DNA from 3 places in the Burkholderia sp. BCC1996 genome. Region 1 is predicted to be linked to each of the others. Evidence: predicted binding sites of a transcription regulator. Region 1 holds the regulator's gene; each other region holds the start of a gene.

Region 1 (10,389 bases):
GCTTGAACGGGCCGTCCTTCTGCACGCCGATGTACGCAGCCTGCTCGTCCGACAGCACGGACAGGTTCGCGCCGATGCGCGCGAGGTGCAGGCGCGCGACCTTTTCGTCGAGATGCTTCGGCAGCACGTACACCTTGTTCTCGTACTCGTTGCCGCGCACGAACAGCTCGATCTGCGCGAGCGTCTGGTTCGCGAACGAGTTCGACATCACGAACGACGGGTGGCCGGTCGCGCAGCCGAGGTTCACGAGGCGGCCTTCGGCCAGCAGGATCACACGCTTGCCGTCCGGGAAGATGATGTGGTCGACCTGCGGCTTGATGTTTTCCCACTGGTACTGGCGGGTCGACGCGACGTCGATTTCCGAGTCGAAGTGGCCGATGTTGCAGACGATCGCGTTGTGGCGCATCGCCTTCATGTGATCGTGGTTGATCACGTGGTAGTTGCCGGTCGCCGTCACGAAGATGTCGGCCTTGTCGGCCGCGTATTCCATCGTCACGACGCGGTAGCCTTCCATCGCCGCCTGCAGCGCGCAGATCGGGTCGATTTCGGTGACCCACACGGTCGCGCCCAGGCCGCGCAGCGACTGCGCGCAGCCCTTGCCCACGTCGCCGTAGCCCGCGACGACCGCGACCTTGCCCGCGATCATCACGTCGGTCGCGCGCTTGATGCCGTCGACGAGCGATTCGCGGCAGCCGTACAGGTTGTCGAACTTCGACTTCGTGACCGAGTCGTTCACGTTGAACGCCGGGAACGGCAGGCGGCCGTCCTTTTCCATCTGGTACAGGCGGTGCACGCCGGTCGTGGTTTCTTCGGTCACGCCCTTGATGTGCGCGAGGCGCGTCGAGTACCAGGTCGGGTCCGCGTCGAGGTGCTTCGCGATCGACTTGTACAGCGCGACTTCTTCCTCGTTGGTCGGCTTCGCGATCACCGAACGGTCCTTCTCGGCCTTCGAGCCGAGGATCAGCAGCAGCGTTGCATCGCCGCCGTCGTCCAGGATCATGTTCGCGAATTCGCCATTCGGCCATTCGAAGATGCGGTGCGAGAACTCCCAGTATTCGTCGAGCGACTCGCCCTTGAACGCGAACACCGGCGTGCCGGCTTCGACGATCGCCGCTGCAGCGTGGTCCTGCGTCGAGAAGATGTTGCACGACGCCCAGCGGACATCGGCGCCGAGCGCCTTCAGCGTCTCGATCAGCACGCCGGTCTGGATCGTCATGTGCAGCGAACCGGCGATGCGCGCGCCCTTCAGCGGCTGCTGCGCCTTGTATTCGTCGCGGATCTGCACGAGGCCCGGCATTTCGGTCTCGGCGATGTTCAGTTCCTTGCGGCCCCAGCCGGCAAGCGCCATGTCGGCGACGATGTAATCGGTGGAAGCCTTGGAATCGATAATGGCGTTCATCACGCCCTCCTTTCTAAAAAAGTTCTAGAAATTGGTGACGTGAGCGCCGTTCAGGAAGCGGGGCCGGTGCAAATATCGCCGCACGGCTGCTTGGTGAAGCTTTCCGAGCCTGGCGGACGCAGGATGGTCCGTCGCAACGCTCCTCGGAAAACGGGAAGGATTGTAGCAAATCGGCGCGGGAAATGCGCGCCGCGCGCGGCATCGGCGCGCGTGGGCGCAATGAAAGGGGTCAGTTCTCCGCGCCGACCCACGCCTGTTCGCGCAACCGCGCGCGCAGGCGCGCGACGGCCTGGCTGTGCAGCTGGCACACGCGCGACTCGCTGACCTCGAGCACCGCACCGATCTCGCGCAGGTTCAGCCCGCGCTCGTAGTACAGCGACATCAGCAGCTTCTCGCGCTCGGGCAGCCGGTCGATCGCGTCGACGAGCGCCTCGCGCAGGTGGTCGTCGAGCAGCGCCGACAGCGGATCGGCGTGATCGACGCGATAGCGGTCGAGGAACGGCTCGTCGTCGGCCGCGCGGTCGAAATCCTCGTAATAGATGAGCTGGCTGCCGTGCAGGTCCTGCAGCATCCCCTGGTATTCGTCGAGCGGCATCTTCAGGTGCTGCGCGATCTCGGTCTCGCTCGCCGAGCGGCCGAGCTGCTGCTCGACCTGGTGCACCGCGTGCTCGACCTCGCGCGACGTCTTGCGCAGGCTGCGCGGCAGCCAGTCGTTGCTGCGCAGCTCGTCGAGCATCGCGCCGCGGATGCGCTGGGTCGCGTAGGTCTCGAACTGCGCGCCCTGGTCTTCCTTGTAGCGGCCGGCCGCGTCCATCAGGCCGATCATGCCGGCCTGGATCAGGTCGTCGAGGTCGACGCTCGCCGGCATCTTCGCGACGAGCTGCAGCCCCAGGCGCCGCACGAGCGGCGCGTATTGCGCGAGCACGTCGGCCTGGGTCATCTTTCCCTGAGCGTTGTACATCATGGCTCTCTCCTTGCGGTGGCGCTCACGCGGCGTGCGCCGCACCCGCCTCGTAAGACGGCTTGCCGCCCGCATGCACGGCGCGCCCCGCGCCCGTGCCCGGGCGCATCGGCCAGTACAGCAGGTCGGCGGCAATCTGCCGGTAATCGCGCGCGGCGGCCGACGACGGAAACGCGTCGACCGCGGTATGCATCAGGTCGCGCGCATGCTCGACGAGCGGATCGGCGTTCACGCAGCCGGCGTCGGCGATCGACACCGTCAGGTAGCGGCTCGCGACGCCCGCGAGGTTGTCGAATGCGGTCCTCGCGTCGGCGTGGCTGCCGACGTGATTGGTCAGCACGCGGAACTGCGCGACCGCGTGCGCGAAATGCAGCCGCTTCATGCACGCGTACGCCTCGGTGATCGCCTGCGCGGCGACCCGCGTGACGATCAGCACGTCGTGCGCTTCGCGCGCGAGCGCGGAGAACCCGCCGTCGGCGCCGAGCTGCGCGTCGACCAGCACGATGTCGGCCTGGCCGTCGACGAAGTCGCTCAGTTCCGTATCGTCGTAGCCGTCGCGTGCGAGCCGCGCGGCCGCGCACAGGCCGAAGCCGGCGGCGACGCGCGTGCGTTCGCCGTCGCGCAGCCACGCGCCCGCGAGCGTCGCCGTGGCCGACTGCACGTCGGCGCGCTCGTCGACGACGAGCACGTCCTTGCCGAGCGCGGTCAGCGCCGCCGCGAGGTTCACGACGGTGGACGTGCAGCCGACGCCCGCCGGCCCGCCCGTCACCGCGACGATGCGCGACGCGCGCCCGGCCAGCAGGCGCCGCAGCCCTTCGGCCTGATCGATGATCCGTTTATCCAAATCGCACCTCGTGCAGCTCGGCGGTGGAACGTGCGGTCAGTGCGGACAGCAGCGTCGGCATGTCTTCGTCTTGCGGCACGAAGGGCGAGCCGTCGCGCGGCACACAGAACGCGCTCTTCAGCAGGAATTTGGTCGACGCGACGTACAGGTTCTCCGGCACCTTCTGGCCGGTCGACACGTAGTGGACCGGCAGCTTGTAGCGGATCACCGTGTCGAGCACGCCGCCGAGGTGGGTCGCCTCGTCGAGCTTGGTCAGGATGCAGCCGGCGAGATCGGGATGTGCCGCGTGCGGATGGTCGGCCGCGCTGCGGTAGGCCTGGACGACCTCGTTGAGCGTGTCGCCGTGGCTCGTCGCGTTGAGCAGCAGCAGGCGCTGCACCGGCGCGTTCGCACCGTGCAGCATCGCGATCTGGTCGGACAGCGCGCGGTCGCGCTGGCTCATGCCGATCGTGTCGATCAGCACGATGTGCTTGTTGCGCAGCTCGGACAGCGCGAGCTCGAGATCGCCCGCATCCTTCACCGCATGCACGGGGACGCCGAGGATCTTGCCGAAGATGCGCAGCTGCTCGTGGCCGCCGATCCGGTAGCTGTCGGTGGTCAGCAGCGCGACCTTGCTCGCGCCGAAGCGCATCACGCAGCGCGCGGCGAGCTTCGCGGTGGTCGTCGTCTTGCCGACGCCGGTCGGCCCCATCAGCGCGAACACGCCGCCGCGCTCCATCAGCGCGTCTTCGCTGCCGAGCACCGGCAGGTTCGCCGCGAGCACCGACTGCGCCCAGTCGGCGGCCTGCTCGAAGGTCTGCGCGCCGTCGCCGGACGGCAGGTTGTCGACCAGCATGCGCACCAGCTGCGCGGAGAAGCCGGCCGAGAACAGGTGCCGGGTCAGCGCGCCGTGCACCGGGCTGCGGCGCTGGCGGTCATGCCACATCAGGCTGTCGAACTGCGCTTCCATCATCCCGCGCATCGCGCCGAGCTCGTGCATCACCGTGTCGTTGACGATGCTCTCGACGCGCGCCTTCACCGCGTCGGCCACCGCGGCGGCAGCCTCGGCGGACAGGCGCGTGCGTTCGGCCGGCTTCGCGGCGCTCGTTTCGCCCTGGCGGGCCGTCGCAGCAGCGGCGGACGGCATCCGGCGCTCGGCGTCGCGCACGATGTCGCGCGCCCAGGCGGCCGGCGTCGCGGGTGCGGCGTCGTGCTGCGTGCGGGCCGGCGCTTGCGGGGCGGCCTGCGCGCGGGCGATCAGCGCTTCGCGCTGCTGGGTCAGGCGTTTCGCGTGCTCGACGAGCCACGGCGCGGGTTCGGACGCTGCCGACGGCGTGCCGGCAGCGGTGACCGGCGCAACGGGCGCAGCCGATGCCGCGGCCGTTGCGTGCGCGTCGGCATCCGCGTCGAAGGCGGTCGATTCCGCGGCCGGCTCCGTCGCTTCGGCGCGCGCGCCGAACACCGAGGAAAACACGTCCGGGAGCCCGCCCTCGCCTGCCGCATACGGATTGACGGCCGGGCGCGCGAGCCCGGCACCCGGGCGCGACACGATGCCCGGCACGGCTGCGGCCGGCACGGATTCCGGCGTGCGCGGCGGAAGGCTGCGCGCCCGGGCCGCGGCCGGCGGCGCGACCGCGGCGAGATCCGAATCGGCGAGCGCGACGATTTCGACACTGCCGTCATCGAGCGTGCGGTTCGACAGCACGACGGCGTCGGCACCCAGTGCCTCGCGCACGAGGCGGAGCGCGTCGCGGCTGGTCGCGCCGGTGAATTTGCGAATGTTCAAGCGGAACCCCCGATGACGTTAACGACTTTGATCGTGCGCGTGTCCGGCACTTCGGCATACGACAGCACTTTCAGTTGCGGCAGGCTGCGGCGCAGGAAACGCGCGAGCATCGCGCGCAGCGCGTGCTGCACCAGCAGCACGGGCGGCAGCCCGAGATTCTGTTGACGCAGCATCGCTTGCTGCGTGCCGGTCAGAAGGTTGTGCGCGAGGCCGGGTTCGAGGCCCGGGTTCGCGCCGGTGGCGAGCGCCTGCGACAGCACGCGCTCGAGATTCGAATCGAGGCCCATCACCTGCATCTCGCCCGCGCCCGGATACCACTGCTGCGTGATCGCCCGGCCGAGCGACAGCCGCACCGCGGCGGTGATCTCGTACGCGTCGCCGCGGCCCGCGTGTTCGGACACGGCCTCGAGGATCGTGCGCATGTCGCGGATCGGCACGCCTTCCTCGAGCAGGTTCTGCAGCACTTTCTGCAGCGTCGTCAGCGAGATCGTCTTCGGCACGAGGTCCTCGACGAGCGACGGCGCATCCTTGCCGGTGCGCTCGACGAGCGACTGCACTTCCTGGCGGCCGAGCAGCTCGGCCGCGTGCTGCACGACCAGATGGTTCAGGTGGGTCGCGACGACCGTGCTCGCATCGACGACCGTGTAGCCGTACACCTGCGCCTGCTCGCGCATCGCGACGTCGATCCACACGGCCGGCAACCCGAACGCCGGGTCCTGCGTCGTGGCGCCCGGCAGCGCGGCCGTCACCTGGCCCGGGTTGATCGCGAGCCACTGGCCCGGGAACACTTCGCCCGTGCCGATCTCGACGCCCTTCAGCGCGATCCGGTATGCGTTCGGCCGCAGCTCGAGGTTGTCGCGGATGTGGATCACCGGCGGCAGGAAGCCGATTTCCTGCGCGAATTTCTTGCGGATGCTCTTGATGCGCTTGAGCAGCTCGCCGTCGCTGTTCTTGTCGACGAGCGGGATCAGCCGGTAGCCGACTTCGAGGCCGAGCGGATCGATCAGCTGCACGTCGTCCCACGTCGCCTCGTGGCTGTCGCCCGGCAGCGCGGCGGGCGGTGCGATCTCGGTCACGTCGCCGGCCGCCACGCGGGCCGCCGCGCGACGCGTCTGCGTGCGGGCCAGCCAGATCGCGCCGCCGCCGAGCGCGAGGAACGCGACGTGCGGCATGCCCGGGATCAGCCCCATCAGCACGATGATCGCGCCAGTGATGTTGAGCACGCGCGGGTTGGTGAACAGCTGGCCGGTGATCTGCGTGCCGATGTCCTCGTCGGTCGCGACGCGCGACACGATCACGCCGGCCGCGGTCGAGATCACGAGCGACGGGATCTGCGCGACGAGGCCGTCGCCGATCGTCAGCAGCGTGTAGTTGGTGCCGGCCGCTGCGAAGCTCATGTCGTGCTGCACCATCCCGACGATCAGCCCGCCGATCACGTTGATCGCCATGATGATCAGGCCCGCGATCGCGTCGCCGCGCACGAACTTCGACGCGCCGTCCATCGACCCGTAGAACTCGGCTTCCTGCGACACGGCGAGGCGGCGCTTGCGGGCCTGCTCCTCGTTGATGAGGCCGGCGTTCAGGTCGGCGTCGATCGCCATCTGCTTGCCGGGCATCGCGTCGAGCGTGAAGCGCGCGGACACTTCGGCGATCCGCCCCGCGCCCTTCGTGATCACCATGAAGTTGATGATCATCAGGATCACGAACACGACGATGCCGACCGCGAAGTTGCCGCCGACGAGGAAGTGGCCGAACGCCTCGATCACCTGGCCGGCCGCGTCCGGGCCGGTGTGGCCTTCGAGCAGCACGACGCGCGTCGACGCGACGTTCAGCGACAGCCGCAACAGCGTCGAGAAGAGCAGCACGCTCGGGAACGCCGCGAAGTCGAGCGGCTTCATCGTGTACATGCTGACGAGCAGCACCATCACCGACAGCGCGATGTTGAACGTGAACAGCAGATCCAGCAGCAGCGGCGGCAGCGGCAGGATCATCATCCCCAGGATCATGCAGATGAGGATCGGGCCCGCGAGCGCGCGCAGGTTGGTGCCCGCGAACGGGTTCGGGCGTTTGGCGAACAGGCCGGTGGTCGGGGTGCTCATGCTGCGTTCCCTTGCTTGCCGAGCGTGTCTTCGGCTTCTTCACGCTCGTCGTCGGCGGCGACCGACGACCCCTTGTCGAGGTCGGCCGGCACGTCGAGATCGACCGGCGCGGCCGGGAAGGCGCCGCCTTCCGAGCGGAAACGCTTGAGCTGGTAGACCCACGCGAGCACTTCGGCGACAGCCGAGTACAGCGAGCCGGGAATCTCGCGTTCGAGTTCGACGTTGTGATACAGCGCACGCGCGAGCGGCGGCGCCTCGAGCAGCGGCACGTTGTGCTCGGCCGCGAGTTCGCGGATGCGCGCGGCGACGAGGTTCACGCCCTTCGCGACGACCTTCGGCGCACGCATCTCGCCGTCCGTGTACTGCAGCGCGACGGCGAAGTGCGTCGGGTTCGTGACGACCACGTCGGCCTTCGGCACGGCGGCCATCATCCGGCGCCGCGCGATCGCGCGCTGCTGCTGGCGGATGCGGCCCTTCACGTGCGGATCGCCTTCGTTCTCGCGATGCTCGCGCTTCACTTCTTCCTTCGTCATGCGCAACTTCTTGTTGTACTGCCAGAGTTGGTAAGGCACATCGAGCGCGGCGACCACCAGCATCCCGGCGACCGTCGTGCCGCAGCACACGGCGACCAGATGCAGCGCATCGGCGAGCGCCGAGCCGAGCGGCTGGGTCGCGAGACCGAGCAGCTCGTCCTTGCTGCGCCAGATCGCGATCCCGCCGATCCCGCCGACGACGAGCGTCTTCGCGAGCGACATCCCGAGCTGGATCGGCCCCTGGATCGAGAACATCCGGCCCAGGCCCGAGATCGGGTTCAGGCGGTCGAACTTCAGCTCGAAGGTCTTCTGCGAGATCAGCCAGCCGCCGAGCGCCATCGGCGCGAGCAGCGCGGCGAGGCCGGTGAGCGCGAGGATCGGCAGCAGCGCGGCGAGACCCTCGAGGCTCGCGCTGCCGGCCGCCGACAGCATCCGGTGGGTGTCGAACGCGGTGGCGCGGTCGAACGCGAACGCACCGCGCAGCATCGCCTGGAGGTGGGCGCCCGACGGACCCGCGAGCAGCCACGCGCCGTAGAACCCGGCCGCGAGCAGCGCGAACGAAGCCAGCTCGCGCGAACGCGCGACCTGCCCCTCCTCGCGCGCCTTCTCGCGGCGCCTCGGAGTGGCGGCTTCGGTTCTGTCGAGATCGCTCTCGTCTGCCACGGGGCCTCCAGTCGGGTACGGCGAAATGCCGTTCTCCAGTGACACCGATTATTCATGCGCCCGTCAAACGCCGATCGGTCGAGCAAAGCCGGGAAAGGGGGGTATTTCGAGGAATCGGGCGAGCGGGGGCGGCGCGCGGGGAGACGATGGAAAACGCGTTCGCGGGCGCGGCGGCGCGGTGACGCGGTGGCGCGGTGGCGCGGTGGCGTGGTGACGTGGTGACGTGGTGACGTGGTGACGTGGCGATGTGGTGATGTGGATGAAGGTGTGACGCGGCGAAGCGGCGAAGCGGCGAAGCGGCGAAACGGCGAAACGGGGAAACGGGGAAACGGGGAAACGGGGAAGCGTGGGATCTGCCAAGCAGCGAAGCAAGGCAGCCGTGAAGCGATCGTCGGCCCGCCCCGACACGACGGCGTCGCGCGTCGGGGCGGGCGGCGCTCAGATCACCGGAATCGGATCCGAGCCGAAACGATTCGGGCCGTTGGTGCCGCGCGAGCACATCCATACGAGCAGCAGAATCCCGCCGACGAGCGGAATGAGCGCGATCAGCAGGAACCAGCCCGAGCGGCCCGTATCGTGCAGGCGGCGGACGGTGACCGCGAGGCTCGGCAGCACCAGCGCGAGCGACACGACGGCCGCGACGATCATCAGCAGCAGCGAGATCGCGCTCGTGTCGCGCCCCACCATGGTGATCGCCTGGCAGATGATCGACACGACGCTCGTGAGCAACGCGAAATACCAGTATTCCGCGCGGCGCGCGCGGCCCTCGAATTTCGCGTATTGATTGAGTGCGGCACGAACGGCTTCACTGAAACTCATCTTATTGCCCTCATGTTTTATATCGGCGACCTCGGAAACAACGCGGGCATTATAAGTTTGAATTTCTTCGCATCGCATCTCCTTTCGCATGTTGACCGTCTCTCACGCCGTCTTTCGCATTACTGGAGCGGCCGCAGCGGCGGCGTGCCGTAGCGCCAACGCGCATGTCACGTCATTTTTATAATCGCGGCGACCTGACATAAATAGCGGCAAGATAATCCACGACTTGATTACACCAGCGTGAAACGCATCTCGCTCGATAATCGAAACGATCGTTCTGCGCTGATTGACCGACCGGCCGGGAATATCGCCGGACGTCGCGCGCGCACGTCGAAAACGGCACGTCCCGGCCGGCGTTCGCTAACCGGCCGCCGCCTGCTGCAACGCGCCGAGATCGAGCTTCTTCATCTTCATCACCTGCGCCATCACGCGTTCGGCGCGTGCCGGGTCGCCCGCCATCAGTTCGGGCATCTGCACCGGCACCACCTGCCACGACACGCCGAAGCGGTCGCGCAGCCAGCCGCACTGCTGCGCGCGCTCGTCGCCGCCTTCGGCCAGGGCCGCCCAGTAGCGGTCGATCTCCTGCTGGTCGCGGCAGTTGACGACGAACGACACGGCCGGTGTGAGCGGGAACGCCGGGCCGCCGTTCAGCGCAAGAAACGCCTGCCCGTCCAGTTCGAACGACACCGTCATCACCGCGCCCTCCGCCTGCCCCGACGCCTGCGCGCCGGACTTGCCGTAACGGGCGACGTGCAGGATGCGCGCGTCGTCGAACACCGACACGTAGAAGCGGGCGGCCGCCTCGGCGTCGTGGTCGAACCACAGAAACGGCGTGATGCGTTGGATACGCTGGCTCATGGCGCTGTCTCCTCGATGTCGTGCCGGCACCGGTGCCGGTCTTATATCGTAGGCGCTGGCGCGGCGTTCCCCGGGAATCCGCGACGAACCTAAAAAAAAGGGGGCGATCGCTCGCCCCCTTCCTGCTGCTGCCGTCCGTGCGCGATCAGAACGCGACGTAAGGCTGCGCGCCGCCGGTCGCAGTCCGGTCCATCCCGAAGTAGATCGTCTTGCCGTAGAAGTGCGGCATGCCGAGATCGAGCCAGCCGGCCGCGCCGAACGGGCCGGCGATGTCGTTGAACGCGAACGTCGACGCATTCGCGAACAGCAAATCGGCGTTCGCGACGGGCATCGACACGCCGCCCGACTTCCCGTTCTGGCCGGTCAGCGTCGCCGTATAGGTGGTCGTCGACGACGGGCAGTAGAACTGCGTGTTGGTCGTACAGGCCTTCTGCGCCGAATCGTTGAA
Region 2 (10,389 bases), on a different contig from region 1:
GACCACGAAACCGCCGAGCGGCGGCACGTGATGCAGCGCGGCCGCCCATTCGCCGGCCGACACGTTGATGCCGAGCAGCGCGACGTTGCCGGTCATCGTGTTCGCGAACACGTGGCCGTGACCGACGTACGTGTACGCGTCGAGATAGCCGCCGGACAGCGTGAGCAGCGCGGCGACGGTGAGATTGCGGCTGGCGCCGTCGAGATCCATCAAGCCTCCCGTGAAGAGTCGCGCCAGTATCGCGCACGGGACGCCGGTTGTGCGCCGCTCACTGGCCGATGCCGGTGAGCCCGATCAGCGCGCCGGCCGCGAGCAGCCACAGCGGATGGATACGCGTGCGCCACGCGAGCACCGCGCATGCGGCGGTGATGCCCCACTGGATCGCGGTGCGGTTCGACGCTTCCGAGATCAGCACCGCGCTGGCCGCGACGAGTCCGGCCGTGACCGGCATCAGCCCCTGTTGCACGTAGCGGCGCCACGGCCGGTCGCGAAAGCGTTCCCACGCGTGCAGCGCGAGCACCGTGACGATCGACGACGGCCCGAACTTCGCGATCGATGCGACCAGCAGCCCGGCCCAGCCGGCCACATGCCAGCCGACCAGCGGCACGATCATCATGTTCGGCCCCGGCGCGGCCTGCGCGAGCGCGAACAGCGCGGTGAACGCGTGCGCGCTCATCCAGTGGTGCACGTCGACGACCTGCCGCTGCATCTCCGGCAGGATCGTGTTGCCGCCGCCGAATGCGAGCAGCGACAGCTGGCTGAAGATCGTCGCGATCGCGATCAGCGTGTCGTTCATGACCGGCCTCCATCGCGCACGGCGGCGCGCTGCGGTGCCGGCGTCTCGCGGCGCCGCGACGCGAGCCAGATGCTCACGGGCGTCAGCACCAGCATCGCGCTCAGGAGCGGGATGCGCAGCACCGCGATCGCGGCGAATGCGAGGGCCGCGATGCCGACCGCGGTGCGCGGCGCGTGCAGCAGCGGCTTCGCGACCTTCACGGCCATCGCGACGAGCAGGCCCGCTGCCGCGGCGGCGAGCCCGCCGAACAGGTGCTGCACGCGCGGATCGCCCTGCGTCTTCGCATACAGCACACCGAGCCCGACGACCACGAGCGTCGGGCCCGCGATCAGCCCGAGAATGCCGGCGAACGCGCCCGCGACGCCGCGAAAGCGCATGCCGACGGCGACCGACAGGTTGATCACGTTGCCGCCCGGCAGGAACTGGCACAGCCCGAGCAGATCGGTGAATTCGTCGGCGGTGAGCCATTTGCGGTCGTCGACGATCGTGCGCCGCGCGAACGGCAGCGCGCCGCCGAACGACATCAGGCCGAGCGACAGGAAGCCGGTGAACAGCTCGGCGAGGCCGACACGACGTGGGGACGCGGCAGGCGGCGGAGAAACGGATTGCATGGGGCTCCTCATCAAACGATGCCCCGAGGTTACCGCCGTGCGGCACGCCGGCAAAACGATTTTATCGGCGCGCCCTTGTGATCTAGAATCACAAGCATGGCACGCGATCTCCCGCCCTTTTCCGCGCTTCGGGCCTTTGAAGCAGCGGCACGACATGAAAGCTTCAGCGCCGCCGGCGACGAGCTGCATGTGACTCATGGTGCCATCAGCCGGCAGATCGCCGGGTTCGAGGCGTGGCTCGGCAAGCCGGTGTTCCACCGCTACGGCAAGCGCGTGAAGCTCACCGACGAAGGCCGCCGCTATCTGGATACCGTCCGCGCCGCGTTCGACAGCATCGCGCTCGCCACCGAGCAGTTGCGCAACACCGGGGCCGCGCGCGTGCTGCGCATCAATGCGCTGCCGACCTTCGCGATGAAATGGCTGCTGCCGCGCCTGTCGCGGTTCCAGCGCGACGTGCCCAACGTCGAGCTGAAGCTGTCCACGTCGAACGCGCCGCTCGATGCGCTCGACGGTTTCGACGTCGCGATCCGCCGCGGCCCCGGCCACTGGCCGAACTGCACGAGCGGCCACTTCCTCGACGAAAGCGTGATTCCGGTCTGCAGCCCCGCGCTGCTCAAGCGCGCGCCGATCACCCGCGCGGACGATCTCGCGCGGCACGTGCTGCTGCATTCGGACACGCGGCCGGAAGGCTGGCGCGACTGGTTCGCGGCGGCCGGCGTGACGATGAAGGGGCGCAAGCGGCAGTCGTTCGACCACTTCTACCTGGCGCTGCAGGCGGCCGTCGACGGGCTGGGCGTCGCGCTCGGCCCGCTGCCGCTGATCGACGACGAGCTCGCGAGCGGGCGTCTCGTGATGCCGCTCGACGGGCCGCGCATCGCGACACGCAGCTACTGGTGGATCGCGCCGGGCACGCCGGCCGACGATCCGCTGGTCGCGCAGTTCTGCGCGTGGCTGGAAGCGCTGGGGAATGCGAACGGATGACGCGCGCCGCGTCGCCGCTACCCGATCGAAACGACGCGGCGTGCCACCTCACGTCCCCGTCCGCGTTGCAGGAATGAAACCGATCCGCGCGCAACGCCCGCGATTCCCCTGCGGAATCGATGTCGCGCGCCCCTGCGTTTCCCCGTCGTTCCCGCCACCGCACGTGAGGCCTGGCATGCGGCCGACCGGCCCACCGCCGCGCGTTTCAGCGCTGAAACATTTTCGCGTGCGCCACCTTGCACCGGCGTCACGCGGCCCCCGCCGAGCCCCTGTTTGCGCGAAAGTCCGCGTGCTGGCCCGTTGCTTGCTGATGCAGCCGTGCAGACGACGAACCCTGCACGGGCGAACGACCCGATGCAGGTGACAAACATTCATCCAGCGGGTCGGGGGAAATCATGTCGAAACTCATATCGGCCGTCACACGGCTGCTGTCCTGCATCACTGCCGCTGTTGCGCACCCGCTGATGCCGACGGCGCGACTTCGCACCGTCGAGATCCGCTGCGCCGACACGGTTCGCAACAGCACACGACGTCACGACACCGCGATCCGGTAAGCGAAATCCGCAGCCCCGGCGCGCGCACGCGCGCTACGACGATCATCCGCGCCGTTCGCGCGGGCATTGCCGCCGGCGCCGCGGCTCACACCACCGGCCCCGGCTCCTTTTCCTTGCGCAGGATCGCGTACAGGATGATCGCGCCGAACGTCGCGGTGCCGATCCCGCCGAGCCCGAAGCCGCCGATCTTCAGCGAGAAGTCGCCGGCGCCGAGCACCAGCGTGACGGCCGCGACGATCAGGTTGCGGTTGTCGGAGAAGTCGACCTTGTTGACGACCCAGATCCGCGCGCCCGTCACCGCGATCAGCCCGAACACGACGATCGACACGCCGCCGAGCACCGGGCCCGGAATCGTCTGGATCACCGCGCCGAACTTCGGCGAGAAGCCCAGCCCGATCGCGATCAGCGCGGCGACCGCGAACACGAGCGTCGAATAGATCCGCGTGACGGCCATCACGCCGATGTTCTCCGCATAGGTGGTCACGCCGGTGCCGCCGACACTGCCCGACACGATCGTCGCCAGCCCGTCGCCGATGAACGCACGACCGACGTAGCGATCGAGGTTGGTGCCCGTCATCGCGCTGACGGCCTTGATGTGGCCGAGGTTCTCCGCGACCAGGATCACCGCGACCGGCGCGAGCATCAGCATCGCGTGCGGATCGAACACCGGCGCGCGGAAGCTCGGCACGCCGAACCACGCGGCATGCGCGACGATCGCGAAATCGACCGGCTTGCCGAGGCCCATCCCGTTGGTCGCGATCGCATAGATCACGTAGGCGATCACCAGCCCGACGAGGATCAGCAGGCGCTGCATCATCCCGCGCGCGAACACCGCGACGCCGCCGACGCACAGCACCGTGACGAGCGCCATCACCGAGTCGAAGGTCGATGCCGACACGCCCTTGACCGCGATCGGCGCGAGGTTCAGCCCGATCACCGCGACCACCGCGCCGGTGACGACGGGCGGCATCAGCGTCTCGATCCAGCGCGTGCCGATGGCCTGCACCAGCGCGCCGAGCGCGACGTACACGACGCCGCACGCGACGATCCCGCCGAGCGCGACCGGGATGTTCGGGTTCGGGCCGCTGCCGCCGTAGCCCGTCACCGCGATCACGAGGCCGATGAACGCGAAGCTCGAGCCGAGGTAGCTCGGCACGCGGCCGCCGACCAGCACGAAGAACAGCAGCGTGCCGATACCCGACATGAAGATGCACAGGTTCGGGTCGAAGCCCATCAGCAGCGGTGCGAGCACGGTCGAGCCGAACATCGCGACGACGTGCTGCACGCCCATCGCGACCATCTGCGGCCACGCGAGGCGTTCGTCGGGGCCGACCACGCGCGAGACCGCGCCGGTCGGTTGCACCCGCCAGCGCGGGAAGTAGGAATCGGACATGGGGAAAAGGGCTCCTGTCGTACGCCGGCTGCGGGACGGTGCGCCGGTCTGGAATCTGGCGCGAGTTTACGGAGCGGAAATGGGGCTGGCAAGCGCGAACCGCCGGGGCGGCGGGCGTGCCTGCCGGGGGGCATCGGAGCGGCGCGACCGCGTCGGCGGCGGCCGGCCGGCGCACCGCGCGATGTGAGCGGGCGCTCACATCGCGGCGGACGCCACGCGGATCATGGATTGATGTACTGGAACAGCGACATGTTCTGCAGCTGCGCGTAGGCCTTCTGCGCGCCGCTCAGCGCGTTCTGCACCTGCAGGTACTGGCTGATGGTCGTGACCATGTTGGCGCTCGTCAGGTCCGACAGGTTGCTGGTCGTCTGCAGCGCCGCGGTCTGGTTGACGGTCTGCATCGCCTTGACCTCCTGCTCGCGGCCGCCGACCGACGCCAGCACGGTCGTGACGTTGCGCATCGAGTTGCCGATCTTCGTCGCGGCCGTGCTCAGCGTGTTCGACAGCGCGGCGGTCGCCGTCGGATTGCCGGCGACGGGCGTCTTCAACGCCGTGATCATCGAATCGAGCGTCGAGAACACGTCGACCCCGCTCGCCTGCGGCGCGGGCGTGACCGAAAAGGTGTCGGTGGGCGACGGCGTGCCCGACACGGCGACCTTCATCCCGTTGCCGAGCGCGATCGCGGTGCCCGACGTATAGGCCTGCGCGGGGCCGGGAGTCGGGGGTGAAATCGAGTTGTCGGTCACCGTGTAGGTCGGCGCGGCCGCGGTGCCGCCGAAGGTGATCGTGAACTGATGGCCGTTGGTCGCAGCCGACGGATCCGTCACCGTGACGTTGCCGATGGTGGCCGTGCCGGTGTTGGCCGCGCCGGCCGCCTGGACGGGCGAGTTGCCCAGCGCCTGCACCGACATGAACACCGAGAGGCCCGAGTCGCCCTGCGGCACGCTGCGCGAATCGTCGATCTGCACGGTGCGCGTGCCCGTATCGCCGACATAGCTGATGCTGCCGGCGGCGTCCTTCGTGAACGGCGCCGTCGAATTCTGGTAGCCGGCGAACAGGTAGTTGCCCGCGCCGTCGGTCGAGTTCGCGAGCGACACCAGTTGGTCGCGGTAGCCCTCGAGCTGCGCCGCGAGCGCTGCGCGGTTATTGTCGGCGAGCGAACCGTCGCCGGCGCGCACGATCGTCGACTGGACGCTGCCGAGTACGTTGCCGACGCTCTGCAGCGCCTGGTCCTCGGCCTGCAGCGACGCGAGCGCCGTGCTCTGGTTCGCCGCGTACTGCGACAGCGTGGCCGACGTCATCGACAGCTGCACGGCCTGCGCCGCGCCCAACGGGTTGTCGGCCGGCGTCGACAGGCTCACGCCGCTCGAGATCTGCTGGTAGAGCTGCGCGAGCTGGGCCTGCTGATCGTTCATCTGGCCGACGTTCAGCTGGTAGAACTGGGTCGTGGAAATCCGCATCGTTTCTATCCTCTCGAATCCGCTCAGCTGAACAGGCCCAGCACGGTCTGGAACAGCGAAGCCGCCGTCTGGATCACCTTCGCGTTCGCCTGGTAGAGCTGCTGGTACTGCATCAGGTTCGCGGCTTCCTCGTTCTGGTTCACGCCCGACACCGACTGCTGCGCGGACGTGATCTGGCCGACCAGCGCCGTCTGGGCGGTACTCGACGACTTGAGCTGGCTCGCCGCGTTGCCGATGTTGTTCACGTAGTTCGCGTAGGCGCCCGTGAGCGTCGTCGTGCCGCCGCCGAGGGTCTTCGCGTTGACGAGCCGCGACAGCGCGAGCGCGTTGCTGCCGTCGCTCGTGCCGCCCGCGTACGGCCCGATCGTGAACGAATCGCCGTCCGACGGCGTGCCCGACAGCGTGACGGTCACGCCGTTCAGCGCACCGGCGGCCGTGCCCGACATCGTCATCGCCGCGCCGGTCGACGGGTCGTACGGCACGGGGTCGGTCGGATTGCTGATCGTCACCGACGTCGGCGGCGTGCCCGGGATCGTCACCGTGGTACCGGCCGGGAAGCCCGACAGCGACTGCGTCGCCGCGTCGTAGGTCAGCTTGGTCGACGGCATCTGATAGCCGGAGGTCACCCCGCTCAGCGCGATCTTGGCGGTGCCGATGTTGGTGCTCGACGCCGACGTGACGACCGGCGACGCGGCCGCGATCGCCGAGCCGCTCGTCGTCGCGAGGCCGAAGCCCGTCAGCGCGCCGCGCGTCGGCAGCACGGTGAACTGGTCGCCGGCATTCATCGCGCCGGACGAGAACGAGAAGTTCAGCCCGCCTAGCGAGACCGGCATCGGCCCCGCCTTCTGGTCGACCACCGACCCGCTCGCGCGGTCGGTCAGCGTGTAGTTCGTGCCGTCATACGACAGCGTGTAGTCGCTCGTCGTCGGCTGCGACGCGTTGGCGAACGAGACGGACAGCGCCGCGTTGCCGGTATTGCCCTGGTTCGAATAGACGGTCGGGTTCGCCACCGTGAACAGGTTGCCGCCCGGATTGCCCGCCAGGTCGACGCCGAGCGCGTTCTGCCCGTTGACCTGCGCGGCGAAGCTGGTCGCGAGCGCGCCGAGCTGCGCCTGCGCGGGGTCGAGCGTCTGGCTGCGGAACGCGAGCAGGCCGCCAAGCGTGCCGCCCGACAGCGACGCATCGGGCAGCGCCTGGTTCGGCCCCGGCGGGTTCGCGCCGGCGATGCCCTGCGACACGACGGTCAGCTCGCTCGGATCGGACGACGACGTGACGGTCGCGAGCTGGTAGCTCTTGTCGGCAAGAACGAGCGGCTGGCCGCCCGCGAGGAACACGCTGTAGCCGCTGTCGTTGCGCACCACCTGCACGCCGGCGAGGCTCGACAGGTTCGACACCGCGAGGTCGCGCTGGTCCATCAGCTGGTTCGGCGGCTGCCCCTGGCTGCTCGCTGCCGAGATCTGCTGGTTCAGCTGCGCGATCTGCTTGGTGTACGTGTTGATCTGCGACACGGTGTCGGTGAGCTGCGTATTCACGCTCTGGCGCAGCGCGTCGTACTGCTGGCCGGCCGCGTTGAGCTGGTTCGCGAGGATTTGCGCGTTGCTGACCGCGGTCTGCCGTACCGACGGATCGGACGCGTTGTTCGCGACGTTCTGCAGCCCGGTGAAATAGCCCGTGATCCCGGTCGAGATGCCGGCCGTCGGGCTGCCGACGTAATTGTTCAGCTGCGCGACGAGCGAATACCAGGTCGACAGCGAGCCGCCCTGCGACTGCGCGCTGTTCAGCTGGTCGCTCAGGTACTGGCTGTACTGCCGCTGCACGGTGACGGTATTCACGCCCTGCGGCATGTAGCCGCTCGCCGTGTACTGACCGCTCGCCTCGGCATAGACCGGGCGCTCGACCGAATAGCCGGGCGTCGCGGCGTTGCTGATGTTCTGGCCGGTCGTCGTGAGGCCCCAGAGCGCGGCATTGAGGCCGCTGACACCGAGGTTCATGAGTGAGTTGGACATGCGCGATCCTGATGAGCCGGCCGCGCTGCGGCCGCCGGGTTGCGTGACTCCCGGTATAACGGCCGCGGATCGGAAAAATTGAGGGAAAAATGCGTGCGCGACGCGCGCATGCGCGTCGTCCGGCGAGCGGCCCGGCGCACGCTGCCGGCGCCGGTGCGAAAGCGGCCCAGAACCGGGCCGCGAGCGGATGCGTCAGGCCCGCGCGAGCGAGCGGCGCTTCATCTCGAGCTGCGTGATCAGGCGCTGCAGCGTGTTCTCCGCGCTGCCCGGCAGCGACATGAAGCGAAAGCCGAGCTGGTAGCGGCGCGAGCCGTTCGGCATCTGGGTCGAACGCTGCGACACGAGCTGCAGGTCGAGCGACAGCTTGCCGTGGCCGTTCAACTCGAGCTCGACGCCCGGCAGCAGCGTGCCGACATCGAGCGCCTCGACGCGCTCGTCGGCGGTCCGCAGGCCGACGCCGCCGAGCGACAGATTATGCACCTCGAACATGAAGCCCTCGCCGTCCGGCAACCGGCCGCGGCACAGGAACGGATCGACGATCGGTGCATCGACGCGGAAATACTCGCGGCGCTGGATGCACATCAGCACGTCGGGGAAATCGGCGACGAACGCGGGCAGCCCCTCGTAGCGCGTCTCGCGCGGCGTGTTCGTGGTGAATTCGACGCGCACGCCTTCCGGCGCGGCCGCGAAGGTGCAATGCGACGCGCCGAGGATGCCGGCGTTCTGCTCGGACAGCGCGCCCCAGTCGAACGTGAACGTGCGCGCGCCGACGTCGACCTCGAGCAGGCGCGTGACGAGCTGGCCGCCCGGGTACTGGACGGTCAGGAAGTCGCCCCGGTTCACGAGGTTGCGCAGTTGCACGCCGATCTCCAGCGGATTGCGGCGGGCGTAGTCGGGCCCGGAATGGCCCGCATCCAGGCTCGGATCGGTCGACGTTTCGATATTCATGGCTAGCCGGTTTTCTTTTCAGGGCGCCCGGGCGACCGGTGCGCAGTAAAACCGGGCCAGAACATGGCCCGGTTACAGGTCTCTCACACTTAGCGGCAGTGCTCACCGAAAGTTTAGATCGAAACGCCGGTATTTTTCGCGCAAACGTTGAAAACCGCGCGCGGCGGGATGCCGGGCACGGTTCGTAAGATTGTAAAAACGGCGGCAGGCGGGGCCGTTGCGGCCCTGCCCCGTCAGCCGATCTGCTGCATGATCGAGATCAGCTTCTTCGCGTAATTCGGGTCGGTCGCGTAACCGGCCTTCTGCATTCCGTGCGCGAAACCCTCGACGCTGCGGCTCGCGCTGAGCACGCCCGCATAGCGCGGGTTGTTCTTCAGCAGGTTCGCATAGTCGGTCATCGCGTGCTCGTACGAGTCGTACGCGCGGAATTTCGCGACCACACGGCGCGGCGTGCCGTTCACGTATTCGGTCGTCAGCGCCGACACCGTGCGGCCCGTCCAGCCCTTGTTCGCCTTGATGCCGAACACGTTGTAGCTCGTCGAGCCGTCGCTCGCGCGGATCTCGCGCTTGCCCCAGCCCGATTCGAGCGCGGCCTGGCCGACGATGAAGCGCGCCGGGATGCCGGTGGTCGCGCTCGCCGCCTGCGCCGGGCCGGCGAGCCGGTCGACGAACGCGTCGGCGTCCTGCACGCCGCTCGCGCCCTTCAGCGGCGGCGTCAGCGCGCTGCCGGCCGTATAGCCGCGCGAGCCGGCGAGCCCGCCGTTGTTCGCCGCGTTCGCGTAGGCCCGCGCCATCGCGTTCATCGCGGCGAGGCTGCCTTCGTTGCCCGACGTGCCCGAGCCGGCCGCACCCAGGCCCGCCGCAGCGAGCCCGGCCGCGCCCGCGTCGGCCGCCGTGTCGCTGCCCGTGCCCTGCCCCGCGTTGCGCAGCAGCTGCTTCATCAGCGCGTCGGCCACGCCGATCCCGCGCTTCGACATCTGCTGCGCGAGCTGCTGGTCGAGCATCGACGTGTACATCTTCGACGTGTGCGAATCGAGCAGCCCGCCGTCGGGCGACGCGTCGCGCATGCTCTTGAGCATCATCTGCGTGAACATCGCGTCGAACTGGCCCGCGACCGCCTTCGCACCGGCCTGCGGCGACTGCTTCGCCTGCGCGCGCAGCGCGTCGAAGCCCTGCACGTCGAGGGCGAAGCGCTGCGTCAGGTCGTTCGCGTTCGGAAGATTCGCCGCCATTCAGATCACCTCCAGGTCTGCGCGCAGCGCGCCGGCCGCCTTCATCGCCTGCAGGATCGACATCAGGTCCGCCGGCGTCGCGCCGAGCGTGTTCAGCGCCTTCACGACGTCGGCCAGGTTCGCGCCGGCCGTCACCATCTTGAGCGCGCCGTTGTCCTGCTTCAGCTGGATCTGCGACTGCTGCGCGACCACCGTCTGCCCGTTCGAGAACGGCCCCGGCTGCGACACCACCGGCTGCGTGTTGACGACCACCGACAGGTTGCCGTGCGCGACCGCGCAGCTTTGCAGCGTGACCATCTGGTTCATCACGATCGAGCCGGTGCGCGCGTTCAGGATCACCTTCGCGGCGGCCTTGTCCGGGCTCACGTCGAGGTTCTGCAGGCGCGCCATGAACGCGACCTGCTGCGC
Region 3 (10,389 bases), on a different contig from region 1:
GCTCGCGCCGCCGCTAGGCGCCGCGGACCGTCGCTTCCGTCATTCACTTTCGCGCTTTCCGGAACACCGCCATGAAACTCGTCATTGGAGACAAGAACTACTCGTCGTGGTCGATGCGGCCGTGGCTGCTGCTCGCGCATTTCGGCATCCCGTTCGACGAGATCGTGATCGAGCTGCGCCGCGACGACACGGCCGCGCGCATCCGCGAGTATTCGCCGACCGGCAAGGTGCCGTGCCTGATCGACGACCACGGCGTCGCGATCTGGGATTCGCTCGCGATCGCCGAGACGCTCGCCGAGCGCTATCCGCAGTTCCCGATGTGGCCGGCCGATCCGCTCGATCGCGCGCATGCGCGCTGCATCTCGGCCGAGATGCATTCGGGCTTCGCCGCGCTGCGCACGCAGATGGGAATGAGCGTGCGCGCGTCGATGCCGGGGCGCGGCGCGACGCCCGAGGCGCTTGCCGACGTCGCGCGCATCGACGCGCTGTGGAGCGCGTGCATCGAGGCCTCGGGCGGCCCGTTCCTGTTCGGCGAATTCGGCATCGCCGATGCGATGTATGCGCCCGTCGTGATGCGCTTCAACACGTATGCGCCGGCGCTGTCGCCGGAAGCGGCCGGGTATGCGGCGCGCGTGACGGCACTGCCGGCGGTGCAGCGCTGGATCGATGGCGCGCGCCGCGAAACCAACGTGATCGCCGAATACGAACCGACGCCATGAACATCTACGCAGTAGGCGGAGCGATCCGCGACGAATTGCTCGGCGTGCCGGTGCAGGACCGCGACTACGTGGTGGTGGGCGCGACGCCCGAGCAGATGGCCGCGCAGGGCTTCCGGCCGGTCGGCAAGGATTTCCCCGTGTTCCTGCATCCGGACACGCAGGAGGAATACGCGCTCGCGCGCACCGAGCGCAAGACGGCGGCCGGCTATCACGGCTTCCAGTTCTACTATGCGCCGGACGTGACGCTCGAAGAGGACCTCGCGCGGCGTGACCTGACGATCAACGCGATGGCGCGCGAAGTGAGCCCGGAGGGCGCACTGGTCGGCCCGGTGATCGATCCGTTCGACGGGCAGGCCGACCTGCGCGCACGCGTGTTCCGACATGTCGGCGACGCGTTCGTCGAGGATCCGGTGCGGATCCTGCGGATCGCGCGCTTTGCCGCGCGCTTCGCCGATTTCACGGTCGCGGACGACACGCTCGCGCTGATGCGGCGGATGGTCGACGCAGGTGAAGCGGATGCGCTGGTGCCCGAGCGCGTGTGGCAGGAGATCGCGCGCGGGCTGATGGAGGCGAAACCGTCGCGGATGTTCGCGGTGCTGCGCGAGTGCGGCGCGCTTGCGCGCATCCTGCCCGAGGTCGACGCGCTGTGGGGCGTGCCGCAGCGCGCCGACTACCACCCGGAAGTCGATACCGGCGTGCACGTGATGATGGTCGTCGACTATGCGGCGAAGCAGGGCTATTCGCTGCCGGTGCGCTTCGCGGCGCTCACGCACGATCTCGGCAAGGCGACGACGCCCGCCGACGTGCTGCCGCGCCATGTCGGCCACGAAGGCCGCAGCGTCGACCTCATCAAGCCGCTGTGCGAGCGGCTGCGCGTGCCGAACGATTGCCGCGATCTCGCGCTGGTGGTCGCGCGCGAGCACGGCAACCTGCATCGCGTGATGGAAATGGGCGCGGCCGCGCTGGTGCGCTTCTTCGAGCGCAGCGACGCGCTGCGCAAGCCGGCGCGCTTCGCCGAGATGCTGCAGGCATGCGAAGCGGATGCGCGCGGCCGGCTCGGGCTCGACACGCAGCCGTATCCGCAGGCCGAGCGGCTGCGCGTGGCGCTGGTGGCGGCGCGCAGCGTCGACGCGGGCGCGATCGCGCGTGGTGTCGGCAACGATGCGATGCAGATCAAGGACGCCGTGCATCGCGCGCGGGTCGAGGCCGTCAAACAGGCGCTGGCGATCGCGGAATAGGCGGGGGAATCGGGGCGCGGACTGGGCTGGGAACCGGGTTGCGAACAGGCTTGGGAACTGGGTTGCAAACCGGGCCCGGGAATCGGGTTGCAAACCGGGCTGCGAATCGGGGCTGCGAATCGGGCTACGAATCGGGCTACGAATCGGGGCTACGAATCGGGGCTACGAATCGGGCCGTGAATCAGGCCGTGAATCGATTCCGCAAATCGTGCGGACCGCGCCGAGCGGTGCGCCGCCCGGCCGCCAGCCGTCATTTCTTCATGCGCTCGGCGGTGCGGCGCGCCGGCGTGGCGGCAGCCGGACGTTTGCCGGTGGCCGAGCGGGACTTCCCGGCAGCCGTCTTGGCCGCGGCGCGGGCCGGCTTGTCGGCGGGCTGCGCGGCATCCGCGTCGCGCTCCCGCTTCGGTGCCGGTTCGCGGCGGCTCACGCGCGGCTCGCCCGGCGTCGCGCCGGCATCGCGTGCGAGCAGCCTGATTTTCATCGCCGCGGATCCCAACTCGGCGCAGTTGTCGTCGAAGAGGGGCAGCGTGCCGACCGCGATCAGCTCCGCGGGCCCGTCGCCGACGTTCGCGACGCGATGGCGCTTCCTCGCGTCGAAGTGCAGCGAATCACCGGGCGACAGCGGGTAATCCTTCTTGCCGATCGTGTAGCAGAGCCGGCCGGTCAGCACGTACACGAACTCGTCGCCGCCGTGCGCGACCCATTCCGACCGGTAGCCCTCCATCATCCGGACCTTGAGCGCGTTGATCTGGCTGCCGTCGAAGGTGGTGGACAGGCGCTCGTACCACTGCGACGCGGCGTCGACCGCATACGGTTCGCGGCGGCCCGCGTGCGAGTCGGGCTGCGCCTGGCGCGGCTGGTCGATCAGCGTGCCGAGCGGTACGTCGAGCGCTTTCGCGACGTTGACGAGCGATGACAGCGAGATACCGGTCAGATGGCGCTCGACCTGCGACAGGAACCCGACCGACAGGTTCGCTTCGGTCGCGACTTCCAGCAGCGTTTTCTTCGCTTCCCGGCGCAGGCGGCGAATGCGCTGGCCGATACGCATGATGTCTGAATCCATGGATCTCTTTCGTGGCAACGAGTCGGGAGGCGAGCGAGGGGGGCGGTGCAGTCGCCGGACGTTGCCGTTCCGCGAATCGCACGAAGCACGGCCGTCGGGACGACGATGCGGGCGCATTGTACCGCGCAGTCGCGCCGGTCCGCCGCCACGCCGCGCACGGCGGTGCCGCCGTCGCGCACCGCACGCATCGGCAATTTTAGCCCTACGAAAATTTTAGCTTGACCTCAATTTCACCGTGCTCTAGATTCTGTCGCACGCATCAAACAAAGTTAAGTGAGACAAAAATTTTCCCGAGAGCCTGCTGCGGGAACGGCACCACGGCCCGGCTGCCCGCCGGGTCGCGCGTCGTCCGCGCTGGCAGCGTGCCGCGCGAGGCGTGCGCCATGCCGCGTGACGCCGCCGGCCGCCGACAACAATCCATAACGGGTATCCGATGATCGATCGACTGAAATACAGCTTCTCCGGCCTTCCCCCGTACGACGCGTCCGTCGCCGACACGCAGGCCGGCCTGTCGCGCCTGCTCGACGCCGCCCGGCTCGACGCGGTCGTGGTCACGTCGCAGGACGAGTACATCACCGAATACCTGCCGCGCCGCAACAACCCGCGCTACGCGCTGTCGGGCTTCGACGGCTCGGCCGGCTGCGGGATCTTCCTGAGCGCGGCGACCGCCGAGGCGCTCGGCGTGCCGCCGTTCGTGCTGTTCGTCGACGGCCGCTATCACCTGCAGGCCGAACAGCAGTGCGACCCGGCGCGCGTGCGCATCGAGAAGCTCGGGATGAGCGTGACGATCTGGCAGGCGCTGGCCGACTGGCTGCTCGCGCACGCGAGCCGGCTCGCGCGGGTCGGCTACGACGCGCTGCGGATCAGCGTCGCGCAGCGCGACCGGCTGGTCGAGCAGACGCAGGCGGCATCGCTCGACTGGACGGGCCTCGTCGAGCGCGAGATCGACCGCGCGATCGCGCTGCCGGGCTGGGTGGTCGAGCGGCCGATCTTCGAGCTGCCGGACGCGATGACCGGCGCGAGCGTCGCGCAGAACCTCGACGCGCTGAACCGGCGGCTCGCCGCGCACACCGGCGCTGCGCCCGGCACGACCGCGTTCTTCACGTGCGCGTCGGACGACCTCGCGTACCTGCTGAACAGCCGCGGCTATCACATCCCGAATGCGTCGTCGCACCTGGGCTTCCTGTTCGCTATCGGCGAGCAGGTCGCGCTGTTCCTGCCGGAGGGCTGCGACCGCTGCCCGGTCGAACTGGCGTCGTATCCGGCGCTGCACGTGATCCGGCGCGACTTCGCCGAACTCGAGCGCTTCCTCGCGCGGTTCGCGGTCGAGCATGTGTGTTATGGCTTCGAGTCGGTCAACTGCGCGCTCGTCGAGTCGGTGCGCCGCGTGTGGCCGCACGCGCGGCATGCCGACTTCAACCCGGTCGAGGCGCTGCGCGCCGGCAAGACGCCGGCGGTGCTCGACCGGTTCCGCGACGCGTTCGCGCGCAGTTCGGCGGCGATCGCTGAAACGATGCGCTGGGCGAAGGCCGGCGAGCCGGGGCAGCGCCATACCGAGTACGACCTGGCCCGCACGATCAACGACGCGTACGGCGCCCGCTCGGCGGTCGCGCTGACGTTCCCGTCCATCGCGGCGAACGGCGCGAACAGCGCGTTCGCGCACTACACGGCGGCGAGCGCCGACGTCGAGCTGACCGAAGGCGAACTCGTGCTGCTCGACAGCGGCGCGTATTACGACGCCGGTTTCGCGACGGACTGCACGCGCGTCGTGCTGCGCCGCACGCGGCCGGAGACGGTCGCGCAGCCGTGGCAGCGCGAGATCTACACGGTCGCGCTGAAGGCCTGCATCAAGGGGCTCGTCACGCGCTTCCCGAAGACGGCGACGGGCGGCGACGTCGATGCGGCGGTGCGCCAGGTGTGCCGCGACCACGGCTACGATTTCGGTCACGGCACCGGGCACGGCGTCGGGATCCACGTGCACGAGGGCGGCGTGCGGTTCGCGCCGGGCGCGCAGTACGGGCTGGTGCCGAACGCGGTGATTTCGGTCGAGCCGGGCATTTACGTGGCGGGCAAGGGCGGCGTGCGGATCGAGAACATCGTGATCGTGCGCGCGGACGACGACGCATCGGACACCGTCGCGTTCGAGAACATCGTCACGGTCGGCTACGACTGGGACCTGATCGACGTCGAACTGCTGAACGACGACGAGCGCGCGTACCTGCGCGACTACGAACGGCTTTGCGTGGAACGCGGCACGCAGGTCACTGCGTGTCCGCTGCTGTAAGGCGGGGAAGGGGCGCGCGGCCGCAGGCGGGCCGCGCGATGCACGCGCGGCGCGTCGCTGCGCCGGCGTGATCGGTCCGTCGGGAATCCGTACGTCAGAGAATCGGTACGTCAGAGAATCGGTGCGTCAGGGAATCCGTACGTCAGGGAATCAGTACGTCAGGGAATCCGTACGTCAGGGAATCAGTACGTCAGGGAATCAGTACGTCGGAGAATCAGTACGTCGGAGAATCAGTACGTCGGAGAATCAGTACGTCGGAGAATCAGTACGTCGGAGATTCAGTACGTCGGAGAATCAGCGCATCAGCGCCGATACCCGCCCGTCGGGCCCGTAGACGCCGGCCGGCGCGGGCGCCGAGCGCAGCACCGCGAGCGCGCGCTCGTTGTAGTCCATCCGGATCCGGATCAGCATCCCGTTGGTCGCATTGGCCTGGCGCGCGCGTTCGGCGGCCTGCAGCAGCAACTGCCAGCGGCCGGCGAGGCGTGCGTCGCGCTCGGCGGCCTGGTCCATCCCTTTCTTGCCGGCCGGAAAGCCGAGCGCGGACAGCTGCGTGTCGCGCGTGCGTTCGAGCTGCGCGAGCCGGTCGATCAGCGCGCTCTTCTTCTCGACGATGCCGGGCAGCATTTCAAGCGGCTCCGGCGTCGTCAGCGCCTTTTCCTCGTAGGCGAGCAGGGACGCGAACGCTTCGACCGTCGCGTGTTCGTCGTTGACCGTGGCCAGCAGCTCTTCTCTCATCGCGTCATGCTCGTCGCGCCGGCACGCGGGGCCGCATGCCGGCAAACCAGGGGACCGGTCAGGGCGTGACGGGCCCCGGGCCGGCTCAGTTGCCCTGCGAGCGCTGCTGTTGCAGCAGGTCGCGGGCGGTATTCAATACGCCGTCGGCGATCTTGTTCACGTCGATCGTCAACGTGCCGTTGTTCAGCGCGTCCTTGATCGACTGGACGAGGGCCGTGTCGATGTCGGCGCTGCCGGAGGCCGACAGCGAACGCAGCTGGCCGGACAGACCCGACAGGTTCACGCTCGTGTCGCCGCCGGTCGATCCTGCGTCGGCCGCCTGCGCGGACGACGACGAAGCCGCGCCGGATTGCGCGCGGGCCGCGCCGTTGCCGGTCGACGCGAGTGGGCTCGGGTTCGGAGTGGAATCGATCTTCACGGTGGGTTTCCTGGACGGTATGACCCAGATAACGGCCGGGTCGGCCCGAACTTTAGCATCGTGAGCCCGAAATTCTCCGAATAAACAATTCTTTACAATCTTGCGGTGTGATCCGGCCCTACAGCGGAATTTCGACGGTCCCGGCATCCTTGACGATCGCCGTGACGATTTGCCCTGCGGCCATCCGGACCCGCACCGACTGTCCCGGCGCCGCATTCGCGAGCGCGCTGCCCTCGGCCGAGATCGTGAAGCCGGGCCCGGCCGCGACGACCCGTACCGTCTGGCCGGCCGACACCGACGCGGCGCTCTTCAGCATGTCCTGGCGCAGCGGCAGCCCGGCCGAGATCCGCGCCAGCGCGGTCGCGCCGACCGCCTGCGCGGGATCGGTGATCACCGCGAGCGGCAGCACCGTCAGGTCGCCTTCGCGCGCGACGAGGTCGGCCGCGGTGAGCGGCTCGCCGGGCGCGATCTGGCGCGCGGCGACGTAATAGGTGGCCTGCACGGCGACCTTCGCCTGCAGGTAGACGGTCCACGGCCGCTCGCCCGCGCAGCGCACGCCTACCGTCGTGCGGCCCCACAGGCGCGCGCCGGTCGGCAGGAACGGCTCGAGCGTCGTGCACGCGGCGAGCCCGCGCGGAAACGCGGCCGCGACGGTCGCGGTCGTCTTGCCCGGCAGGCCCGCGACCTGCTGCCGCAGGAATGCGAGCGCCGTGCGCCGGATCGTGTCGGGGTCCTGCTGGCCGGGCGGTGTCGCCGGCTGGGGCGCGGCGGCTACCTGGGGCGGGTTGGCGGCAGCCGCCGGTGCGCGCGGGGCCGGCGCGGCTGAAGCGGCGCGGGCCGCGGCGAGGCGCGCGGCGATGGCCGGTCGCGCGGAATTCGATGCGGGGTCGGCCGCGCCGGCGACGACGGTCGCGACGGCGCCCGGATCGGCGGCGCGCAGGGGACCATAACCTGCGTTCGCTGCGTTCGCTGCGTTCGCTGCGTTCGCTGCGTTCGCTGCGTTCGAGGCGTTCGCGGCGTTCGAGGCGGTCGTGGCGTTCGTGCGCGCGGCGGCGTAGGCGGGGCGCGGCGTCGGCGCCGGCACGGCAGCCGGCGGCGGGACGTTCATCACGACCATCGAGCCAGCCGGCTGCGCCGCGTAGCCGGCCGCGGCCGCGCCGGTCACGCCGGCAGCACCACCCGCGCCACCTGCGCCACCTGCGCCACCTGCGCCACCTGCGCCACCTGCGCCACCCGCGCCACCTGCGCCACCCGCACCGACTGCACCGACTGCACCGACCGTCGTGGCCACACCTGTACCCGTACCCGAAGCCGTCCCCGAATTCCCTCCGAACTGACCGCCACTGGCCGCGTTCGCCTGCGCGAGCGCGGTCTCGGCCGTTTCGCCGCGGCCGGGAATCACGATCATCCCGTCGTCCGCGTGCGCGGCCGGCACCGCGAGCCACAGCGCCGCGGCGAGCGCGAACGCACGCGACCTGCGCGTGCCGCGTCCGTGGTTGCCGCGAAGTGCGCTGCCTGTCATCGCCGTGTCCTCGAAGCCGTTGATCCGATTCGCATTCTAGGGAGCCGGGCCGTCGCGCAAACGATGAATAGAGGGGGCCTTTGCCGCGTTATTCGTCCGATTGCCGGTTGCGCCCGCCGCCTACCATCGCTGTCATGGAAAAAAGCCCCTTGGGTCGCCATCCGGCGCAACGGGCGTGCAGCGCTTCATACGGAGAGACGCACACATGCTGGACAAACTCGATGCCGAATTCGCGTTCGGCCGACAGGCGCTCGACGTGCGCGCCTATCGGCAGGAGCTGCTGTCGTCGAACATCGCGAACGCCGACACGCCCGGCTACCAGGCCCGCGACGCCGATTTCGCGTCGACCCTCGCGCGCTCGCTGAAGCAGGCCGGCGGCGGCCTCGCGCCGAGCAACGCCGCGCAGCTGCCGATGGCGCAGCCGGCCGGCGTGGCGAGCGGGATGACGATGGTGTCGACGGCACCCGGCCACATGGCCGGCACCGCGAAGCTGATGCCGACCGGCGGCCCGGCCGACGACTACGGCCGCGCGCAGTACCGGATGCCGCTGCAGCCGTCGCTCGACGGCAACACGGTCGATCTCGACGTCGAGCGCGTGCAGTTCGCAAACAACGCGCTGCACTACGAAACCGGGATGACCGTGATGACCCAGCAGATCAAGGCGATGATCGCCGCGATCTCGACGAACTCGTAAGCGCAACCGAACCCGAGCACAAGCACCAGGAGCCTCCATGCCCTCGTTGATGAACATCTTCGGCGTCGCCGGTTCGGCGCTGTCCGCGCAATCGCAGCGCCTGAACGTCACCGCGTCGAACCTCGCGAACGCCGACAGCGCGACCGGCCCCGACGGCAAGCCGTACAAGGCCAAGCAGGTCGTGTTCGCGACCGACCCGATGGGCGGCGCGCGCACCGCGTCCGGCCAGGGCGTGGGCGGCGTGCGCGTGACGAAGGTCGTCGACGATCCGTCGCCGATGAAGTCGACCTACGACCCGGCGAACCCGGCCGCCGACGCGAACGGCTACGTGCAGATGCCGAACGTCGATCCGGTGCAGGAGATGGTGAACATGATCTCGGCGTCGCGCTCGTACCAGGCCAACGTCGAGACGCTGAACACCGCGAAGACGCTAATGCTCAAGACGCTGACGATCGGCACGTAAGCCGCGCGCCGAGCGACCTTCCACACCCGGGCCCAGACCCGACCGTTTCGACACAAGGCTACCCAGGATGACTTCCTCCAGCACGACGATCGGCAGCAGCGGCACCAACGTGTCGACCCTGCCGACCGACACGATGAACACCAACAACGTGTCGACGACCGGCACCTCGGCGAGCGACCTGCAGGCGACGTTCCTGAAGCTGCTCGTCACGCAGCTGCAGAACCAGGATCCGACGAGCCCGGTCGACAGTTCGCAGATGACGTCGCAGCTCGCGCAGATCAACACGGTGAGCGGCATCGCGCAGCTGAATACGTCGCTCACGTCGCTGTCGACGCAACTCGCGGCCGGCCAGCAGACGCAGGCCGCGCTGCTGATCGGCACGAACGTGCTCGCGCCGGGCAACAGCGTCGCGGTGAAGAGCGGCGCGGCATCGCCGTTCGGCGTGTCGCTCACGAGCGACGTGTCGAACCTGACGATCACCGTGAAGAACAGCGCGGGCGTCGTCGTGAACACGATCAACGCGGGCCAGCAGTCGGCCGGCACGGTGCCGTTCAACTGGACGCCGACGGATACGGCCGGCAACGCGCTGCCGGACGGCAAGTACACCGTGAGCGCGCAGTACACGGGCAGCGACGGCAAGACGTACGCGCCGACCGTGCTCGCGGCCGCGCAGGTACAGAGCGTGATCAAGCAGGCCGACGGCACGGCGGGGCTCGTGCTGTCGAACGGCACGACGGTGGGCTTGACCCAGGTCGCGTCGATTTTCCCGAACACCGCGTCGTCGTCGTCCGGCGGCACGACCACCAGCAACTGATCCAGCTTTCTCGAAAACGGAGACCGAAATGGGTTATCAACAGGGTCTGAGCGGCCTCGCCGGCGCATCGAACGCGCTCGACGTGATCGGCAACAACATCGCGAACGCGAACACGGTCGGCTTCAAGTCGAGCACCGCGCAGTTCTCCGACATGTACGCGAACTCGCTCGCGACGTCGGTCAACACGCAGATCGGGATCGGCACGACGCTCGCGTCGGTGCAGCAGCAGTTCGGCCAGGGCACGATCAACACGACGAACTCGTCGCTCGACGTCGCGATCAACGGCAACGGCTTCTTCCAGATGTCGAACAACGGCGTGACGACGTACTCGCGCGACGGCACGTTCCAGCGCGACAAGAACGGCTTCATCGTCAACTCGGCGGGCGCGAACCTGATGGGCTACGCGGCCGGCAAGAACGGCGTGCTGAACACCGCGCAG

Evidence for each region. The regulator FliA, encoded in region 1, starts transcription of late flagellar genes. The targets are predictions, from matches to a motif close to CTAAAGTTTNNNNNNNNNNNGCCGNTA.
Region 2: flgK (flagellar hook-associated protein FlgK) is a predicted target of FliA. The motif match lies at 7,858-7,884, and genes of this name have one in related genera.
Region 3: flgM (flagellar biosynthesis anti-sigma factor FlgM) is a predicted target of FliA. The motif match lies at 6,487-6,513, and genes of this name have one in related genera.

The regions. Positions count from the first base shown of each region.
Region 1 covers NZ_CAJPHM010000022.1:59,757-70,145, forward strand. Annotated here, with positions in the region: gene ahcY (adenosylhomocysteinase) at 1-1,399, opposite strand, end outside; S-adenosyl-L-homocysteine riboswitch at 1,434-1,550, opposite strand; gene U4Z64_RS27910 (RNA polymerase sigma factor FliA) at 1,629-2,363, opposite strand; gene U4Z64_RS27915 (MinD/ParA family protein) at 2,386-3,204, opposite strand; gene flhF (flagellar biosynthesis protein FlhF) at 3,197-4,969, opposite strand; gene flhA (flagellar biosynthesis protein FlhA) at 4,966-7,068, opposite strand; gene flhB (flagellar biosynthesis protein FlhB) at 7,065-8,264, opposite strand; gene U4Z64_RS27935 (DUF805 domain-containing protein) at 8,703-9,083, opposite strand; gene U4Z64_RS27940 (VOC family protein) at 9,444-9,941, opposite strand; gene U4Z64_RS27945 (DUF3443 domain-containing protein) at 10,087-10,389, opposite strand, start outside.
Region 2 covers NZ_CAJPHM010000003.1:253,853-264,241, forward strand. Annotated here, with positions in the region: partial or broken gene U4Z64_RS05380 (YoaK family protein) at 1-210, opposite strand, end outside; gene U4Z64_RS05385 (chromate transporter) at 269-796, opposite strand; gene U4Z64_RS05390 (chromate transporter) at 793-1,407, opposite strand; gene U4Z64_RS05395 (transcriptional regulator GcvA) at 1,504-2,388, shown strand; gene U4Z64_RS05400 (solute carrier family 23 protein) at 3,028-4,335, opposite strand; gene flgL (flagellar hook-associated protein FlgL) at 4,557-5,795, opposite strand; gene flgK (flagellar hook-associated protein FlgK) at 5,819-7,801, opposite strand; gene U4Z64_RS05415 (flagellar brake protein) at 7,994-8,749, opposite strand; gene flgJ (flagellar assembly peptidoglycan hydrolase FlgJ) at 8,983-9,981, opposite strand; gene U4Z64_RS05425 (flagellar basal body P-ring protein FlgI) at 9,982-10,389, opposite strand, start outside.
Region 3 covers NZ_CAJPHM010000003.1:268,163-278,551, reverse strand. Annotated here, with positions in the region: gene U4Z64_RS05500 (complex I NDUFA9 subunit family protein) at 1-17, shown strand, start outside; gene U4Z64_RS05495 (glutathione S-transferase family protein) at 72-719, shown strand; gene U4Z64_RS05490 (multifunctional CCA addition/repair protein) at 716-1,957, shown strand; gene U4Z64_RS05485 (XRE family transcriptional regulator) at 2,208-3,020, opposite strand; gene U4Z64_RS05480 (M24 family metallopeptidase) at 3,454-5,304, shown strand; gene U4Z64_RS05475 (flagella synthesis protein FlgN) at 5,599-6,039, opposite strand; gene flgM (flagellar biosynthesis anti-sigma factor FlgM) at 6,125-6,457, opposite strand; gene flgA (flagellar basal body P-ring formation chaperone FlgA) at 6,576-7,979, opposite strand; gene U4Z64_RS05460 (flagellar basal body rod protein FlgB) at 8,185-8,673, shown strand; gene flgC (flagellar basal body rod protein FlgC) at 8,711-9,136, shown strand; gene U4Z64_RS05450 (flagellar hook assembly protein FlgD) at 9,204-9,950, shown strand; gene flgE (flagellar hook protein FlgE) at 9,979-10,389, shown strand, end outside.